Regions from separate parts of the Pedobacter sp. AC379 genome, predicted to be linked through region 2. Evidence: riboswitches for the same ligand, from Rfam matches in the RefSeq annotation. Region 2 holds a riboswitch; each other region holds the start of a gene.
What was found. A riboswitch is a leader RNA that binds a small molecule or an ion and turns the genes downstream of it on or off. The one in region 2 is predicted to bind S-adenosylmethionine.

Region 1: it holds a riboswitch for S-adenosylmethionine, as region 2 does, so the genes downstream of both, ACZZZW_RS15065 (SusC/RagA family TonB-linked outer membrane protein) here and metH (methionine synthase) in region 2, are expected to answer to the same signal.
Region 3: it holds a riboswitch for S-adenosylmethionine, as region 2 does, so the genes downstream of both, ACZZZW_RS11510 (hypothetical protein) here and metH (methionine synthase) in region 2, are expected to answer to the same signal.
Region 4: it holds a riboswitch for S-adenosylmethionine, as region 2 does, so the genes downstream of both, ACZZZW_RS18505 (O-acetylhomoserine aminocarboxypropyltransferase/cysteine synthase family protein) here and metH (methionine synthase) in region 2, are expected to answer to the same signal.

Annotation. Positions count from the first base shown of each region.
Region 1 is NZ_OZ409839.1:3,411,926-3,415,584, reverse strand. Features, by position in the region: gene ACZZZW_RS15065 (SusC/RagA family TonB-linked outer membrane protein) at 1-1,261, opposite strand, end outside; SAM riboswitch class I at 1,579-1,685, opposite strand; gene ACZZZW_RS15060 (peroxiredoxin family protein) at 1,822-3,093, shown strand.
Region 2 is NZ_OZ409839.1:914,110-917,768, forward strand. Features, by position in the region: gene ACZZZW_RS04035 (hypothetical protein) at 68-634, shown strand; gene ACZZZW_RS04040 (Bax inhibitor-1/YccA family protein) at 673-1,416, shown strand; SAM riboswitch class I at 1,530-1,634, shown strand; gene metH (methionine synthase) at 1,853-3,659, shown strand, end outside.
Region 3 is NZ_OZ409839.1:2,541,437-2,545,095, forward strand. Features, by position in the region: gene ACZZZW_RS11495 (winged helix-turn-helix domain-containing protein) at 1-296, opposite strand, end outside; gene ACZZZW_RS11500 (hypothetical protein) at 474-1,013, shown strand; gene ACZZZW_RS11505 (DUF4833 domain-containing protein) at 1,168-1,740, opposite strand; gene ACZZZW_RS11510 (hypothetical protein) at 1,750-1,956, opposite strand; SAM riboswitch class I at 2,039-2,138, opposite strand; tRNA gene ACZZZW_RS11515 (tRNA-Cys) at 2,164-2,234, opposite strand; gene ACZZZW_RS11520 (SRPBCC family protein) at 2,450-3,361, shown strand; gene ACZZZW_RS11525 (luciferase domain-containing protein) at 3,451-3,659, shown strand, end outside.
Region 4 is NZ_OZ409839.1:4,248,769-4,252,427, reverse strand. Features, by position in the region: gene ACZZZW_RS18510 (homoserine O-acetyltransferase family protein) at 1-610, opposite strand, end outside; gene ACZZZW_RS18505 (O-acetylhomoserine aminocarboxypropyltransferase/cysteine synthase family protein) at 652-1,983, opposite strand; SAM riboswitch class I at 2,249-2,359, opposite strand; gene ACZZZW_RS18500 (hypothetical protein) at 2,569-3,585, shown strand; gene ACZZZW_RS18495 (trans-sulfuration enzyme family protein) at 3,631-3,659, opposite strand, start outside.

The DNA of each region.
Region 1 (3,659 bases), 2.5 Mb from region 2:
CAAACCACGTAAACTGCAACATCGTACTTGTTGATCGTGAACCACCTGTGCCAGGTAAATTATCTGAATTGAGTTTGCTATAATTGGCATTAGCCGTTAACGTAAGCTTTGGTGTTATTTTTAGAGATGTATTTAATACAAATGAATTTTTGCCCTGACCTGAGTTTGGCACTATGCCTACCTGTTTAAGGTTATTGTACGAAATCCGGTAATCGTATTTTTCTCCTGCATCAGCAACAGATACACCATTATTTAATGAATATCCGGTTTGAAAAAAGTCGCGTACATTATCCGGGTGTGCAACAAATGGAACAGCAACTCCTTTAGAAAAGAATTGAGGAATTAATCTTCCATCCAATTTTGGACCCCAACTTTCATCTACCCCATCGTTAATGCCTTTACCCGCACCATCTACATAGCTGAATTTACCTTCCGATCCCTGACCAAATGCATTTTGATAAACAGGTAGTGTTAATAAGGTTTCTAACACAGCGTTTGAGTTAATGGCAATCCCTAATCCTTTTTTTGATTTTCCGGTTTTGGTTTTAATTAAAATCACCCCTGCAGCAGCCCTGGAGCCATATAAAGCAGCCGCATTTGGGCCCTTTAAAACACTGATCGATTCTATATCTTCCGGGTTAATATCCGAGATGGTATTGGCATAATCTCTTGCCCCGGCAGAATTTAACTGCGAATTATCTACAGGAATCCCATCCACCACGAATAAAGGTTGGTTGTTACCTGCAATTGAAGTTTCACCTCTGATTACCACCCGCGAAGAACCCATACTGCCCTGACTGTTGGTTACCCTTACACCGGCAATTTTACCTGCCAATGCATTCACCAGGTTAGATTCTTTCGCTTCAGCCAAATCCTGTCCTTTAAGTTCCTGAACGGCATAACCTAGAGATTTCTTTTGTCGCGAAATACCCAACGCAGTTACCACTACCTCATCAAGTGCATTATCGCTCGATTGCAATACAACCCAAATCGGTCCATTTTTGCTGATTTGTATTTCCTGGGTTTTAAAACCAATGTAAGAGAATACTAAAGTACCTTTATCGGGTGCATTTATAGAAAAAGCGCCCTTACCATCAGTAATTGATGTTTGCTTGGTCTCCTTTATAAGAATGGAAACACCGGGAAGTGTTTCTCCATCTGCCGATTTTACCGTACCGGAAACCGTTGCATTTTGAGCGGATAGCTGCTGTGCTATAAAGAGCAGCAGAATAAACGCTGTTGATTTAATAAATTTAAACATGTGTGTAGTTAATAATTAGTAAAAGGGATAATAATTGGGCAAAACGATTCCACCACGATTAAACCGTGTTAATTTTCATATTACTAAAGGATTGGTTAGCCTAGAAAAAGCCTGTTAACCTGGAGCAGTGCTAACAGGGCTTACACATTCGGATATATGTGCAAGGATTTAAATGATTTAATTTTTGCTCGTCTGTTTCTTCCATTTGGATGATTTTATTTATAACATTTTTACTAATCAAGAATGCAGCAGAGCAAAAAAAGCACCTCTTAAATCAGAAGTGCCCCATATATTTTGATAAGGATATGCAAACAACTGACTTAACTATCCCAGATTTATCCGGGATGGATTTAGCACCATTTCTAACAAATAGCTGGTTGCTAAGGCTTCATAGGGCCATTCCCTCCGCCTTTCTTGATAAGTATTTTAAAATAACTGCAGCAAAGGTATAACTAATTCCATTTATCCTATAGTTTTTGTAGATTTTTATTGAAATATTTTTTCTTTGCTCAATATACCCGTATATTTGTCGACTAATTTAGTCGATTAAAACAGTCCTAATGAATTCGAAAATTATTTTATCAGCCTTATTGGCCATATCAACATCAATTACATACGCTCAGGAAAATACCGCTTTAGCAAATAGCCAAAAGCTAAAAACCAGCGCAAAAGCAACTAAAGCCTTTGTAGCATTGGGTAACTGGCGCGGAATAGCGAAAGTAAAGGAAGGATTAGAAATTCCATTCAACTTTGAGATTAATGAAAAAGGCGGTCAGCAGAAATTATATTTTCGCAATGCTGAAGAAAGTTTCGAAGGTGGCGTAGTAACGCAAACTACAGATTCTCTTTTTGTTAAACTTGATCAATTTGATAACGAACTGGCCTTTGCGATTGATGGTGACCAGCTAAATGGTACATTACGGAAACAGGATAAAACAGGTAAACCTTTAACAATTGTTGCTGAACGCAAAAACTTCCGCTTTAATTCCAATAATAAACCTGCCACAGCAGATTATTCTGGCAGTTACGATGTGGTTTTTAAATCGCCTAATGGCAAAGAAGAAAAAACTGTAGGGCTATTTAAGCAAACAGGCAATAAACTTACAGGTACTTTTCTTCGTGTAACCGGCGATTCGCGATTTCTTGAAGGCGTAGTAGAAGGAAATGAATTTCAGCTATCCAGCTTTATTGGTTCTTCACCAGCTTATTACAAAGGAACTTTCCAACCTGATGGTACTTTAACAGGCGAGATTCTAGGTGCAAGAGGAAGTCAGCCATTTACAGGAACTAAAAATAAGGATGCTGCCCTACCCGATCCTTATAAACTTACTTATCTCAAAAAGGGTTATAAAACACTCGATTTTAGTTTCCCTGATGTAAATGGTAAAAAGATTTCACTCAAGGATGAAAAATACAAAAATAAGGTTGTGGTATTAACTATTACAGGGAGCTGGTGCCCTAACTGTGTAGATGAAGCTACTTTTATTGCACCATGGTATAAAGAAAACAAGAAACGGGGTGTTGAAATTATTGCCTTGCATTACGAGCGCTCTACCGAGCCTGAATATGCTAAAAAAGTAATGAACCGCTTCCGCGAACGCTTTGGTATTGAGTACGATCAGGTACTTGCCGGTACTGCGGATAAACAGGTGGTATCTGAATCTTTGCCAGCCCTCGATTCTTTTCTCTCTTTCCCAACCACAATCATTATTGATAAACAAGGTAATGTAGCACAGATACATACCGGTTTTAATGGCCCTGCAACAGGGAAATTTTATGATGAGTTTGTGAAAGAATTTAATACGGAGATTGATACGCTGTTGAAGAAATAACATTAATAAATGGTCGGTGAGACACCGACCATTAGAGAAAGTTTTCTTCCTATGGTCGAATTGACGAGTAAACGAATATTTTATCCCGGTCCGTCATCCTCGCGCAGGCGGGGATCTTACAACAAAAGCATTATAGGCATTAAGATTCCGAATCAAGTCAGGAATGACGATTAATTTTCAATCGTCATTTCGAGCGAAGCACAGCGTAGCCGAGAAATCTTTGAACTATGTCTAAAGATTTCACCACCACGGTCAAAATGATCAATAAACGAGTATTTTATCCCGTTCCGTCATCCTCGCGCAGGCGGGGATCTTACAACAAAAGCATTATAGGGAATTAAGATTCCCAATCTAGTTGGAAATGACAATTAATTTTCAATCGTCATTTCGAGCGAAGCACCGCGTAGCCGAGAAATCTTTGAACTATGTCTAAAGATTTCACCACCACGGTCAAATGATCAATAAACGAGTATTTTATCCCGTTCCTTCATCCTCGCGCAGGCGGGGATCTTACAACACAAGCATTATAGAGGATTAAGATTCCCAATCAAGTCAGGACGATTAAT
Region 2 (3,659 bases):
AATGATAGAAAAATAGATTGAATGATTGTACTCATTCAATAATTTATCTATTCAATAAATAAAAATTATGCACGAGATAGAGCCTTATTACCAGTGGAGAGATGATTATATTTCGGCAGAAGATGAGCGGTCGCCATTTTACAATACCGAATATTCTGAACTTTACTTCGATAAGCAGATATATAACTTTTTATTGCACCCGCAATGGGACGAATTTGGTTCCAATACACTTTATATGAAAGTGTTGTATGCCGATTACGACCGCAGTTACGCCATTATTGAATTTATAGGTGAGTGGAACGATGCCATTAACAACGATATAATGTTAATGAAGCGTGATATTTTAGAACTCATGATGGATGAAGGCATTAATAAATTTATCCTTATCGGTGAAAATGTATTGAATTTCCATGCATCCGACGATAGTTATTACGAAGAGTGGTTTCAGGAAGTAGAAGATGGCTGGATTGTTGGTGTCAATTTTCAGGAGCATGTAATTACCGAGTTCAGGGATAATAACATCGATTATTACATTAACTTTGGGGGTGCTTTTGACCATCTGCCATGGCGAACATTAAAGCCCTTACAATTCTTTAAAAAAGTTGAAGAACTGCTGACAAAAAGATTGAACTAAATATTTATTTTTATATAGTTAAATACACAAAATTTAAAATGGAACAACAAAATTATCAATATCAAGACAACAGTGTTTTTGTACAGGAAAAATCTGTTTCTAAAAAATTCTTTGCAAACGTTTTCTTATGGATGTTCGTTGCATTGCTATTATCTACGCTTTCAGCTTTTTACATTTCGAACAGTGAGAGTGCATTAAGGTCGTTAATCGACTTTGAAACAGGTAGAAGAACAGCTTTAGGTTATGTAGCCATGTTTGCGCCACTTGGATTAGTTTTATTAATGGGCGCGGGTTTTAACAAATTATCTTATGGTGCACTATTAGGCGTTTTTGTGCTTTTCTCTATTTTATTAGGAGTGAGTTTGAGCTTTATCCTTTTAATTTATACGGGAGCCTCAATCATTACCTGTTTTGCAGCTGCTGCTGGTATTTTTGGCATTATGGCTTTTATGGGCTATACTACTAATATCGACTTAAGTAAGTTTGGTCCTATCTTAATGGTAGGTGTTGCTGGATTATTTATTGCGAGCATTCTTAACATGTTTATTAAAAGCGAACAATTTAGCCTGATTATGGCCTTTGTAGGTATTGCAGTATTTACTGCGTTAACTGCATATGATGTGCAGAAAATCAAAAGAATTGGGATGGGAATCCAAGAGAGCGGAGAAGCAATTCCAGAAGCAGATACTAAAAAACTGGCAATAATGGCGGCTTTAAATTTGTATCTGGATTTCATCAATATCTTCCTTTTCTTACTCCGTATTTTCGGAAGCAGAAAATAGACATTAACAAAACAATATTCTTAAGGCCGTGCAGAATTGCATGGCCTTTGTAATTTTATTTGGCAGCAAAGCGATAAATTTTGGAATTGATGTAGCTTTGTTGCATTTTTGTATGCTTATTAAGAAAGACGGAGGGATTAGACCCAACGAAGTCTTAGCAACCTGTAACCGTACAAGGTGCTAAATTCTATCCTGAATTATTCGGGACCAGATAAGTTTAGGATTACGATTCACGTACCAACTTTTTAAATAAGCCTTTTAGAGACTTGAGATTATAGATTTGAGACTATAGATCTGAGACCATAGATTTGAGACCGTAGATTTGAAAGTTGAGACATAGCGTCTACCCAATTTCATATATCTTACACCTCATATCTCATATCTCATATCTGATTTCTGACATCCCGTATCTCATATCTCAAATCTTACAACAAGAATGAGCATAAGAGAAGAATTAGAGAAACGTATTTTGGTGATTGATGGTGCAATGGGTACCATGATTCAGCGATATACTTTAACAGAAGAAGATTTTAGAGGCGAGCGATTTAAAAATCATCCCTGTGATGTAAAAGGCAATAACGATTTGCTTAACATTACACGTCCGGATATTATTAAAACCATACACCTGGAGTATTTGGCAGCTGGTGCCGATATTATCGAAACCAATACGTTCAGTACCCAGCGCATTTCTATGGCCGATTACCAGATGGAAGATCTCTCTTATGAAATGAGTTTCGAAGGGGCGCGTGTGGCAAAAGATGCCGTAAATGAATTTATGGCTGCAAATCCAGACCGTAAGTGTTTCGTTGCTGGTGCTATAGGCCCAACCAACCGTACCCTTTCCATGTCGCCGAATGTAAACGACCCTGGTTTTAGAGCGGTTTATTTTGATGAACTCGAAGCAGCTTATTACGAGCAGGTACGTGGTTTGGTAGATGGAGGTTCAGACGTCTTATTAATCGAAACCATTTTTGATACCTTAAATGCTAAAGTGGCTATTGTAGCCATTAAAAAATATGAGGAAGTTATTGGTCGTAAACTGGAAATTATGATTTCTGGTACCATTACCGATGCTTCCGGCAGAACACTTTCAGGTCAAACTGCCGAAGCTTTTTTAAACTCTGTAATGCATGCAAAACCTTTAAGTATCGGTTTTAACTGTGCTTTAGGAGCTAAAGAAATGCGTCCGCATATAGAAGAACTTGCTGCAAAAGCAGGTTGCTATGTATCAGCCTATCCAAACGCAGGTTTACCAAATGAGTTCGGCGCATACGATGAGCAGCCGCATGAAACAGCACATTTGGTAGATGATTTTATTGCTTCAGGCTTTGTTAATATTGTTGGGGGCTGTTGCGGTACCACGCCAGATCATATTGGTTGTATTGCCAAAAATGCAAGAAAGGCCGAACCACGGAAAATCCCTGTACTTGAACCACATATGCGTTTAAGCGGATTGGAACCTGTAACCATCACTCCAGAAAGCATTTTTGTAAATATAGGAGAAAGAACAAATATCACCGGATCGCCAAAATTTTCCAAATTGATTTTAGGTGGCGATTACGAAGCCGCTCTGGCCGTTGCCTTACAGCAGGTTGAAGGTGGTGCACAGGTAATTGATGTGAACATGGATGAAGGGATGTTGGATTCGGAAGCAGCAATGACCAAATTCTTAAACCTCATTGCCTCTGAACCTGATATTGCCAAATTGCCTATCATGGTCGATTCATCCAAATGGTCGGTTATTGAAAATGGCTTAAAATGTTTGCAGGGAAAAGGAATTGTAAACTCCATTTCACTAAAAGAAGGAGAAGATAAATTTCGCGAAAGTGCCCGCAAAATTATGCAATACGGTGCTGCCGTAGTTGTTATGGCATTTGATGAGCAAGGGCAGGCCGATAATTATGAGCGCAGAAAAGAAATCTGTAAAAGAAGTTACGATATATTAGTAAACGAAATCGGTTTCCCCGCAGAGGATATCATTTTCGACCCAAATATTTTAACTGTTGCAACCGGCTTAGAAGAGCATAATAATTATGCTGTCGATTTTATAAATGCCACCCGATGGATTAAAGAGAACCTTCCTCATGCAAAAGTAAGCGGAGGGGTTTCCAATATTTCTTTCTCTTTTAGAGGGAATAACACCGTACGGGAAGCAATGCACTCTGCATTTCTTTATCACGCCATTCAGGCAGGTTTAGATATGGGAATCGTTAATGCAGGGATGTTGGAAGTTTACCAGGAAA
Region 3 (3,659 bases), 1.6 Mb from region 2:
ACATGCACTGTGGTGTTCAATAAAGAATCGGTTTTAAAAGTAAGTTCCTTCTCAAAGCTGATTTGATATTCATTTTCAGAAATCTTTTTTATCGGAAGCACTCTAGATGTGCTATCACCCGACTGTAAAAGCAGTTCGTGCCCGATTTGACGAAGCAAAATTTCCCTTCTGGCGAAATCAAAAGTATTTTTATCACTTATATGGAAAGCCACATAAATTACAGCAATTAATGAAAGCAATATCAATACAACCAGGTATTTAGGTTTTCGGGTAAGCAGATTTCGGCTGAATTGCATACGTCAAGTTTTTATTTACAAAGATTACATTTTTATTTACAATCCAAATTTCTCAAGTGGAAAAAGATCAAGGTAGTTTTGCTGCATCAACTAGGATAGCATATGGAAAAATAAAACATATCTATTCCTTTTGAATAACCAAGAGAATCTATAAGTATTTAGTAAAACACAAAAATTATGAAAAAATTGATTTATGCGCTGATGTTACCACTGGTTGTAGTGGGCGGATTAGTATTTGCTAATCCTGAAATTGGCAATGATACGACTAAGAAGCCGTCTTCAAAGCCGCGTTCTATTGCTGAAAGGAATGCCGAAAGAAAAAAGTGGGAGTCTACACCCGATGGCATTAAATACAAAAAATGGGAGGCTTCTCCTGAAGGTAAAAGAGTGTTTACCAGTGCGGCTAAAATAAGGAAGCATACAACTGCTTTTACCAATATGGAAGCTGTTGTAACTGCTCTTTCGCTTCCACCAGGATCAAGGTTAGGTTTTGCTGTGATGGTTAGGATTAATAGCGACGATTATATTTTACAATTTGAGCCAGAAAAGTCACAACTTGAACAATTGCATAGCCTGAGAGTTAACGACAAAATAATGATTAAAAGCCACAGTATATCACATGCACCCAAGTACTCATATCCAATAATATCCTGCGAATATGTGGAGCGAGATCATCAGGTTATTTTTAAACGCATTCCTAAAAAAGGTGGTTGCTGAGTACGAATCCATGGTCTGTGTCTCCACAGACCATTTCTCTCTTTTATCTTATAAGTAATATAAGTATTTGAAGCTTAAGTAATAATGAATGTCTATGGCGTTGCCATTAGTGTTTTGTAGTAAAAAACAATTACATAAACTATTGACCGTTATTTTACTTCACGTTTATCCGCTCCACTATAGGTTTACCAGTTGATTCTTCAGTGCCTTCAATTTCTGCATATTTCACATTTGGGAGCCAGAAACTGCCTCCTTGTATCCTCACAAATAATCGCTTAACCCTTATTGTCCGGTTGTTTATCGTTACCGAAACATGGTAGCTTTTATCACTATATCTTTGTAAATAAAACGGCAGTTTTTTGTGTGATACAAATCTAAATTCATATTTATCTGTCCCCAATGCTTTTGTATCAATGCCATAAGCAAACTTCCTTTGGATATACCCCAGGTCTTTTTTCTGCCCTTTTTCACCATACCTGATCCAATACACCTGAATAGGATTTTTGGTATTGATAGTGCCATTTTCTTTAAGGTTTAGCGCATAAATGAGGGTATTCGTATTTGGATCACGTTGAATATAAAATAGCAAATGATCTATATTTTTTGGTGTCGGAAAATTGATAGGGGATGGATCTTTACCTTGTGCATGGCTTTGAGTTGAAAAAATTACAAGGCTTAAAACAATTGTAAATAGTGTTTTTGATATTCTTAAAGGTGTTTGGTACATTTTATTTTTTTATGTATAAGAGCGGTAGTATGTATTAGGTGTTTTTTGATGTTGATCTTCTGCCGAAATTGTTTCCTCATTTTCATTTCGCTGTGCATTATAAAGCCAATCCGATTCTGCCCTACAATGTTCATAATCATCTAATTTTTCGCAGGAATTGTTTCCCTGAATCTCAAAAAAATCCCTTATTGATGGATAATCAAAATATACCGACATATCATAAAATTTAAATTACCAGTTTTCGGTAGGGGGATAGCTTTTTGATCATTCGCTGAACGCAGAAATTAATCTGCTTTCAAACTCATCTTTTCTGCAATTGCAGAAGGAATTAGCACCTTGTTAATCAACAGGTTGCTAAGACATCAAAGGGCCATTCCCTACGTCTTTCTTGATAAGTATGTATGTAAACAATTTAATGTTTAGACGTCATGGACGGAATCGAACCGCCGTACTAGGTTTTGCAGACCTTTACCTAACCACTCGGCCACATGACTATATGATCTTTTTTAGAAGCCGTTTAACCAGCTTTTAAAGAAGACCCAGCAAAAGTAATAATAATTACTATAAATTCTATAGAAATAGTAGATAATTGTAATTTCTTACATATGTTTTATTTTCTATATCAATTCAATAAACTTGATATTTTTATTTTCAATAATTTTTGAAAGTTTAAAAATATATTATACTTTTGATCAAATATCAGTATAATATGAAAACGTTTCTCCAATCAAAATTGCTGCTGGGAATCATTATCTCAAATGTGGTAACCTTATTTATTATCTGGTTAAATAATCTGCTCCATAGTGAGAAAGATGGTATTTTAGTATTTTCAGAATTTGTAATTTTACCACTTTTAATGGGTATAATTAGTGCCTGGTTTTGGAGAGATCTTAATCTGAAAAGCAGAATATTGATCTGGTATTCTATCCTAAATGGCTTACTTGCCATTTTATTGAGTTACATTTTTTTAAAAGAGGGAACAATTTGTTTAATTATTGTTTCCCCACTTATTTTTGCTTTTGTAATTACAGGTGCATTTATTGGTAAAGCAATGTTTAAGAAGCGTAATCAAACCTTAAATGTAAGTGTTGTTTCTTTATTGCTTGTTGTTTTTATAGCTGATTCCATTTCTGATCACCATTATAGAAATATGGTAAGTGACGAGATAGTTATTAAAGCTAGGCCGGAGAAAATTTGGAAAAATGTAGTGGCGTTCGAAAAAATCAAACAAGCAAATAGCTACTGGCTTTTTAGAGCAGGAATGCCTAGCCCAATGCAGACTACAGTTACCGCTTATAAAAAAGGAGCGGGAAGAAAATGTATTTTTAGCAATGGGTATGTATTTGATGAAAAGATCGTAACTTTTGATATCAATAAGGATTTAACATTTGATATTTTCGGGCAGCCGCAAGATCCTGAAATTATGGGGCATATTGATATTGAAAGGGGGCAGTTTTTATTAAAAGATAATGGCGATGGAACCACAACACTTGTTGGTAATAGCTGGTATAGTTTAAAGGTGTTTCCGATTTGGTATTACGATTTATGGGCAGAAAGTATAACTAGAAATGTTCATTTACGCGTAATGGATCATATTAAAGTACTTAGCGAAAAGAATTAAATATGTTTTCATTTATAGTCAGGCGGTTAAGTTTTTTTAAATCTATCCCCTTGTTTGCTCTGATATTTGATAGCTTAATAAAAATGTGGATGCTGCTTACTAAACCTGAGCGGCTAGATCAGATTGATGGTATAGAAAACACAGTTCTAACATGGGAAGATACCTCTGTTAGTCTACATAAGTTTGGTGGTTCTCAGTTTAATTACAAACAGTTAGAATTTGCTCATATTCACAGCAACGGACTGCTAGATATTCTTTTTACACAAAAAATTAAGGCTGAATTGATGATTGATGGAAG
Region 4 (3,659 bases), 3.3 Mb from region 2:
GGTTGGCATAAAAAGTTCTGTCGGTTGTAATGGCTAAACGCTGACTTTCGTTAAAAGCAATTCCCCATGGTGAATGTGCAGCATTAGTTGCTATCAAGATCAGGTTTTCAATTTTGGCAGGTTCAGAAATACTCCATTCAACAGCTTGTTGCCCACCTAAAGAACCACCGATCAACAGTTTAATGTAATCAATACCCAAATGCGCAGCCAATAATTGATGAGCTGATACTAAATCTCTTATCGTAAACTGTGGAAAGGACAAGTAATAGGGCAGGCCATTTACAGGATTTGTACTTAATGGATTTGTACTTCCATAATGCGAACCCAAAACATTGGCACAAACGATATAATGATCTTCCGGATTAAATAAAGCATTGTCTCCAAATAGGCCTTCCCACCATTCAAAAACATCTGCATTGGCTGTAAGTGCATGGCAAACCCAGATTACGTTATCCTTATTCGCATTTAATTTGCCATAAGTTTGATAAGCAATCTGAAGGTTGCGGATCTTTTTCCCGCTTTCTAATTTGAATTGTTTATTGTAATTATATGTAGCACCGAAATTTCCCGAAGAAGATTTTGGAGTATTATCATTTTTAGCGTTATGCATTTTGTAATGTTGTTGTTTTAAATCGCTTAAGCAGGGTTGGGTTAAGCTTGTAAATGAGCTGCAGTAGTTAAATTATTGATACTCGCGAATGCCTGTTCGAAATCGGCTTTAATATCATCTATATGCTCAATACCGACCGAAACCCTTAATGCGTTTGGTTTTACGCCTGCCGCCAGCTGTTCTGTTTCACTTAACTGTTGATGGGTGGTTGCTGATGGCTGAATAATAAGCGTTTTCGCATCGCCCACATTTGCCAGGTGAGATACCAGTTTTAAATTATCAATAACCTGTGTTGCGTTTTCTTTGCTTCCGGCCAACTCAAAAGATAAAACCGCGCCAAAACCATTGCTTAAATATTTTTTAGCCAGATTGTTGTATTTACTACTCGCTAAGCCCGGATATTGAACTTCTTTAACCAGCGGATGGTTTTCTAACCAGGTGGCCAATTCCAATGCATTATCTACATGGCGTTGAACGCGGAGCGATAGCGTTTCTAATCCCTGCAACAAAAGAAAAGAATTAAAAGGTGATAGGGCAGGGCCAAGATCTCTTAATCCCTCAACCCTTGCACGGATGATAAACTGAATATTGCCAAATGGTCCACCGATGCCAAAAACATCGCTGAAAACCAGTCCATGGTATCCTTCAGCAGGTTCTGAGAACTGCGGAAATTTCCCGTTGCCCCAATTGTAGTTTCCACCATCAATAATAACACCTCCAATACTTGTACCATGACCACCAATCCACTTTGTTGCAGATTCTACAACAATGTTTGCGCCATGTTCTAATGGTTTAAATAGATAACCACCTGCGCCAAAAGTATTGTCTACAACCAAAGGAAGTTCATATTTTTTAGCAATTGAAGCAATTTTTTCAAAATCGGGGATACTAAAAGCAGGGTTGCCGATGGTTTCGAGGTAGAGCGCTTTGGTTTTATCCGTAATTTTATTTTCAAATTCTTCAGGCACATCCGGGTTGGCAAAATCAACATGTATGCCCAATCTTTTAAATGCTACTTTAAATTGGTTGTATGTTCCGCCATAAATATGAGAAGAGGAAACGATGCTATCTCCGGCTTCTAAAATATTGTTTAATGCAATAAACTGAGCCGCCTGACCAGATGCTACCGCTAGTGCTGCAACGCCACCTTCTAATGCAGCGATACGTTTTTCGAAAACATCATTTGTTGGATTCATAATCCTGGTATAGATATTTCCGAACTCTTTTAATGCAAATAAATTTGCGCCATGTTCTGCATTTTTAAACCCATACGATGTGGTTTGGTAAATAGGTACTGCTCTGGCACCTGTTGTTGGATCTATTTCCTGACCAGCATGTAATTGTAAGGTTTCAAATTTATATGAAGTTGACATAATTTCTTTTTTTTAATGTTGATTGATGAGCTACAGGTATAGCCTTAGCCTAATATTAACCTAACAGGGCGTATCCCGATTTCCCGGGACCTTCCAGTTTGAATGAAACAAAAAAGGAAGATTTTTAAACTACTGTATGCAACAGCACATACAAGTAACCTTACGCATGTAGCAACAAATAAAAGAAATAGAATTTTTTTCTGACTTTTTCAGGTTTGCAATGGGCTCGCTTAGCGATTGAAGATTTAATGTTTTCATCAGTTCTAATTTATATCTCCAAATAACACCTTGTTATCCGGTCAGGAATTGGCACCTTCTCTCTCTGAGGGTTGCCAGTGGGTCGTCGAGCCAGTCTCTCGCCACTTCTTTATAAATCAACCTGCGAAGATTGACTTTTATTTAGCTTTCCGCCAAATAATATTTCAAATGTCTGAATTTAATTTTAATTCACAAAATAAAATTCCGAATTAAAGTTAACTTTCTGAAAATGAGGTATGTATTTTGTGTTAAATTATTGGCTTAAAACTTTTAATATAAAATTAACGCTTAAAATTCTAAGTTTGTGTTACCTATCTAAATTTAATCATGATGAAAAATACAAAATCCCTATGTTTAGTGCTACTATTTGCCATAGGAAGTTTAAACAATGTAAGCGCTCAATTCGGAGGTTTAAAAGATAAATTATTAAAAGTAGGCACGGCCCAGGGTGCTAAAGCTTTAGGTGTAGATAGGTTTTTGAAACAACCAGCAGCCATTACAACTAATTTTGAAGATGTAAACAGAGCGGGCGAAAAACTTCCGGATTTTATCACCACTTTAAATTTAAAAGCACAACCTTTATATCTATTGCCGAAAAATCCTGATGGAGGATTTGTACTATGTGAAGGCCTTTACGAAATGACCAATAAAAGTTATTGCTTAAAAGCAGGAACTTTTGCTCCATCAAAAGGAGATGGTTATATGTTTGCGCCTGTTTTAGGCCCGAAAGAGGAAATTGTAGTATCTATTTTAAAAAGTGCTGAAAAACATCCAGATGTAGAACAACACGATATTCAGGCTTTATTATGGACAATAATTGCAAGAACTAAATTTGCTGATTATAACGGTCAGGTTAAATTAACTGCAATTAAATTATTAACACCAAAACAGCTTACTCAGCTGGAAGGTGGTGCATTAGGCGTGTTGCCATTTGATGTGATGGAAAAAGCAAAGGATCAATTGCCATCTGGTGTCAAGGCGGTTTTTGAAGCTGAAAATAATATCCGCCAATTGGTTGCTTCTGGAAATTATACCTATGCGGATCTTGAAAAATATGCAATTGTTGCGGGGATGGCTCCGCCAAGAAGTGATGTGCCAAGTGGCATCTGGACGAAACATCCTGATGGTTATTATGTACGTTATTTTCCTTCAGGATACTCAATTACCAAAGTACAGGTATACGTACCGAAAGAATTGTTAGCTAATGGAACCAAATTAATTTACGATGCAGCTGGAGATATTGCCTGTCCTGCCAATACAGGTTCGCAACGTTTGGCACAAACTAACGAACCATTGGAAGCAAACTATTCATTAAAGTTAACTACGGTTTGTAATCCAAAATAAATTTTAAGACCACGCAGGTTTTAAAACCTGCGTGGTTTACTTAAATTAACCCAGTGCCTGCGCTAAATCGGCTA